DNA from 2 places in the Sporosarcina sp. 179-K 3D1 HS genome. Region 2 is predicted to be linked to the other one. Evidence: riboswitches for the same ligand, from Rfam matches in the RefSeq annotation. Region 2 holds a riboswitch; the other holds the start of a gene.
What was found. A riboswitch is a leader RNA that binds a small molecule or an ion and turns the genes downstream of it on or off. The one in region 2 is predicted to bind preQ1.
Positions count from the first base shown of each region.

Region 1: it holds a riboswitch for preQ1, as region 2 does, so the genes downstream of both, AB1K83_RS14475 (QueT transporter family protein) here and queC (7-cyano-7-deazaguanine synthase QueC) in region 2, are expected to answer to the same signal.

Region 1 is NZ_JBFEGI010000012.1:30,757-32,959, reverse strand. Features, by position in the region: gene AB1K83_RS14485 (sensor domain-containing diguanylate cyclase) at 1-301, shown strand, start outside; gene AB1K83_RS14480 (excisionase family DNA-binding protein) at 364-594, opposite strand; gene AB1K83_RS14475 (QueT transporter family protein) at 622-1,107, opposite strand; PreQ1 riboswitch class I at 1,115-1,159, opposite strand; gene AB1K83_RS14470 (DUF3995 domain-containing protein) at 1,373-1,861, shown strand; gene AB1K83_RS14465 (RDD family protein) at 2,022-2,203, shown strand, end outside.
Region 2 is NZ_JBFEGI010000011.1:6,420-8,622, reverse strand. Features, by position in the region: gene AB1K83_RS13705 (aldo/keto reductase) at 1-617, shown strand, start outside; gene AB1K83_RS13700 (hypothetical protein) at 724-1,017, shown strand; PreQ1 riboswitch class I at 1,137-1,180, shown strand; gene queC (7-cyano-7-deazaguanine synthase QueC) at 1,188-1,853, shown strand; gene queD (6-carboxytetrahydropterin synthase QueD) at 1,850-2,203, shown strand, end outside.

The DNA of each region.
Region 1 (2,203 bases), on a different contig from region 2:
GGATGTGTGTTGCCGGTTTGGAGGAGAAGAATTCGTATTACTCTTGCCCAACACTTTAAAATTTGAGGCTTTCGAAGTGGCAGAACAATTACGGAAGAAATTAGAGACGACTATTAGTCCTTGTGGTGAAGTAGTGACTATTTCTTCGGGGATCGCAAGCTATCCAGAGCATGCCGAGCATATTATGAGTTTAATTGAAATCGCGGATGGCTGTCTGTATGAAGCAAAGAATGCAGGGAGGAACAGAAGCATTATGGCGGATTGTAACAATAGTGTTGCAGAAGCCCTAATTTCCGTGTAAGACAATAAATTAGTCGAGAATAAAAGGAAAGGGGCTATCCGCCGTCACGGATAGCCCTTTCTTTAATCTTCGTCCTTTATATCGAGGTCAGGCGGAAGTGGTTCATTCCAATAGTCTTCGATCATTTGCTTCGCTGTTTCCAGCTGCTCGAAATACTGGCAGAACTGGGATTGACTGACGAGAAATTGTTCACCGTCATGGACTGCACGAATCCGACCGTCCAAAATATACTTTTCGACTTGCTCGGCGGGCATACCCAAGTATTCGGCGGTTTCTGAAATGGTCTTATACATAGGAATTGACTCCTTCACAGGGCGAATTTAGATCAACTTTTCAAATTGCAATCGTTTATTGAGCGCCAGCATAATCGGGATTCCCACTGCCATGACGACAAATTCTCCGACTGCAACAAATAGCCAAGTGAGAAGGAATGGGAAACCGAGCACGAGATGTAATTCGAATGCGATGATGAACATCGTGAAAGTGAACACGAGTGTATTGATAATCATCCGTTTCCCATGGCTGGCGATATAGCGGCCGGCCAAAATGGTAATGGTCAGCGAGAGGATAGAATGGCCGACACCGAACACTAAGTCGATTGGCCCCAAATCGGAAAATAACATATTGGCGACAAAGACTCCGAGGACAATACCGAAAATGTATTTTTTATTGAAGACGACGAGATGGTTAAACATCTCGGAAACGCGAAATTGGATATTGGTGAATCCAAATGGCGCCACCAAAAACGTGACAGCGACATACAACGCAGCGATGATCCCGCTCGTTGCTAAGGTCTTGACTTTCATTATATAGTTCCTCCTAGTTTTTTATCGTGGGATGGTTTCGAACCACGTCTCGAAACCCCATATGATATAGGGTTTGCAAGTTCATTATAACTCATGTGTAATCATTGTGTATTTATAAAAAAACTTTCACGTCACTCTTTAAATTTTTCAGCTCGAATTGTTAGATCCAGTTGTTCTCGAAGGATAAAAATAGCAATTTACGAGGAGTTCAGTTAATTTAGAATAAAGTTAGTTAAAAAGTTTAACAGATAGTTGAGGTGTTGAATTGCTTGAGAAACGAAAAGTCTATATTTATATTGGAATTGCCTGGACACTTATTTTCGCAGGGATGAGCTTCTACTGGGCAACAGGTGGAATGGTTGGGGTTAGATCATTAGGGGGGCAAATATATAAAATGGCACTAGAAAAAGATCCTTCGCTTGTTCCAATTGTCTGGTTAACAGGCTTTGTGAAATTAGGGGGCTGTCTATTGCTATTCTCCTTATTATACCCTTGGAAAAATGATAGATTAGAAAAGATCTTTACTATTGTCATTCGCATAGCAGGTGCTTTCCTGTTCTTATATGGCTTCTTAAATTTCATTACAATTTCACTTGCAGCTTTGAACATATTGGACTTTGATTTAAGTAGCTATGCAACGATGTGGCGTCTGATTTTTTGGGAACCCTTTTGGATGCTGGGTGGGATTCTATATTGGATGTCAGTAAAAAATACAAACGGTAACCAAGAGAGCAAATACGAACGAACTGGATAATGCATTAGCCTCTGGATTGTAAACACATGGGAATGGTTAAATACACTTATCTCTGAAGCTTTGATTTTCGGGAAGAATGTAGGTGCACATTCGCGCTGTGGTCAATTTTGAAAGTTGCTTATTGGAACAGAATGAAACTCAACAGAGATGGGGTCATCCAATGAACGCCACATTATTACTACGTTTCAAAGCTTTCATGATTGATTACATACTCATTTTTGTTTATTTAGTTGCACTATTTCTCGTGAGTGTATTCCTCTTTCCATCCCTTCAGCAACTCTTTACAGGATCACTGGTTGCTGCTCAATTCGCAGGATTTGTAATGGTGACATTGCCGGTTTC
Region 2 (2,203 bases):
ATATTATCGGAGCCGTAAAAGAAAGTCTTCGGAGGCTTGGGACCGATTATATCGACTTGTATCAACTTCACGGCGGCACGATGGAAGATGATGTCGATGATACGATTGAGGCATTCGAAAGCTTGAAAAAGGAAGGATTGATCCGGCACTATGGCATTTCATCTATCCGCCCAACCGTCATCAAACGATTTTTGGACAACAGCTCAGCCGTGTCAGTCATGATGCAATATAGTTTATTGGACCGGAGGCCGGAGGAATGGTTTCCAATGATCAAAGGACAAGGAGCTTCCGTTATTACACGAGGTACGATCGCAAAAGGGCTTTTAACTGAAGAAGGTATGGCGAGAGCGCAGAAAATGGATGGTTTCCTAGACTATGGTTCGTATGAGTTACAGGAGACGCTGGCCGCGTTACGTACAGAATCGGTTGATTTACATGCCACCGCGATTTCCTATGTGCTGCAACAGGACACCGTTGCCACAGCTCTTGTCGGGGCGCGGACGATGGACCAGCTTCATGATTCCATAGTGGCCTATTCCAAAACTGTTGACCCAAAACAGATAGAGGTGGTAGAGAAACTAGTGCGAGAAAACCAATACAAGGAGCATCGTCTATAATTTGTAATCTTTTTGAAACGTAAGTGTAATGATTGAATTGGAGACCACTAGGGTATCTAGTAAGTAGCAACCTAGAAAATCAATACATTTTACGGAGGAGATTGAAATGAAACTAGCAAAATGGGAAAATAAAAGATGGCTAAAGCTTGGAGCCGCTACTATATTATCCGCGAGCATGCTCGTCGCCTGTGCAGACGACAACGATCCAGATGACGATATCGACGTAAATGTCGATAACCCGCCTGCAGAGGTGGATGACGGTACGGACACAGATGTGGACATGGATATCCATGAAGATACTACAACGCCTCCAGCCGGCACACCGGATTCGGATGGAACAACGCCTTCGGACACTCCGGATAGCGATACATCCACGGACGGAACAACGGAAAGTCAATAAGGATCACCCAAAGATTGGAGACGCTGATTGCGCTCTCCAATCTTTTTTATGTTGTAATAACCTAGTCAACTGACAACATTCCACCCTCTGGTCACCTATGTTATGATGAAACAGGTTCTAAAAAAGAGGTTCGCAAACTCCCTCTATAAAAAACTAAGGAGATAGGTACAATGAAAAATGAAAAAGCGGTGGTCGTCTTTAGCGGCGGTCAAGACAGTACGACATGCCTGTTTTGGGCATTGAAAAATTTCCGGGAAGTCGCAACAGTGACGTTCGACTACGGGCAAAGGCATTCGGATGAAATTGAATGTGCCCGAAAAATTGCGGAGGAACTTGGTGTATCGTTCAAAGTGCTGGATATGAATTTGATCAACCAGTTGTCAGCCAATGCGCTCACACGAGATGACATTGAAGTGAAGGAAGTGGATGGCGAATTGCCATCAACATTCGTACCGGGACGAAATCATCTGTTTCTATCTTTCGCGGCGGTATACGCTGATGCAATCGGCGCACCGCACTTGATCACCGGAGTGAGCGAGACGGATTTTAGCGGATATCCTGATTGCCGCAATAATTTTATTAAGTCTTTAAATGTGACGTTGAATTTGGCCATGGATGGAAACTTCGTCATCCATACGCCGTTAATGTGGCTTGATAAATCCGAAGTATGGGAACTGGCTGATGAACTTGGCGCGCTCGATTTTGTGCAAGCGAAAACGCTCACCTGCTACAACGGCGTTCCGAGCTCAGGTTGCGGAGAATGCCCTGCGTGTGTGCTGCGCAATGAAGGACTTGCGACGTATGAAGCGCGAAAGACTGCAGGTGCTTCTAAATGATGCAGCAATTTTATCCGCAAGTGCAACATGACTATCGATTTGAATTGAACAAAGACATGCATTTTTCGGCTGCACACTTTATTCCCCATGAAGACGCCGGAAAATGCCAAATGATGCACGGGCATACGTATTTCATTAATGTCACCATCGGGGGAAATGAACTGGATTCGCTCGGTTTTTTGATTGATTTCAAACAACTGAAAGATCTCGTTCATAAAAAATATGATCATTCCGTGTTGAATGATCATCCTGAGTTCCAAAATACCTTTCCGACAACTGAACGATTGGCAGAACAAATTTGGAAAACCATTCAGGATGTTCTTCATACAAGAGACAATCGTCCTGTGTGT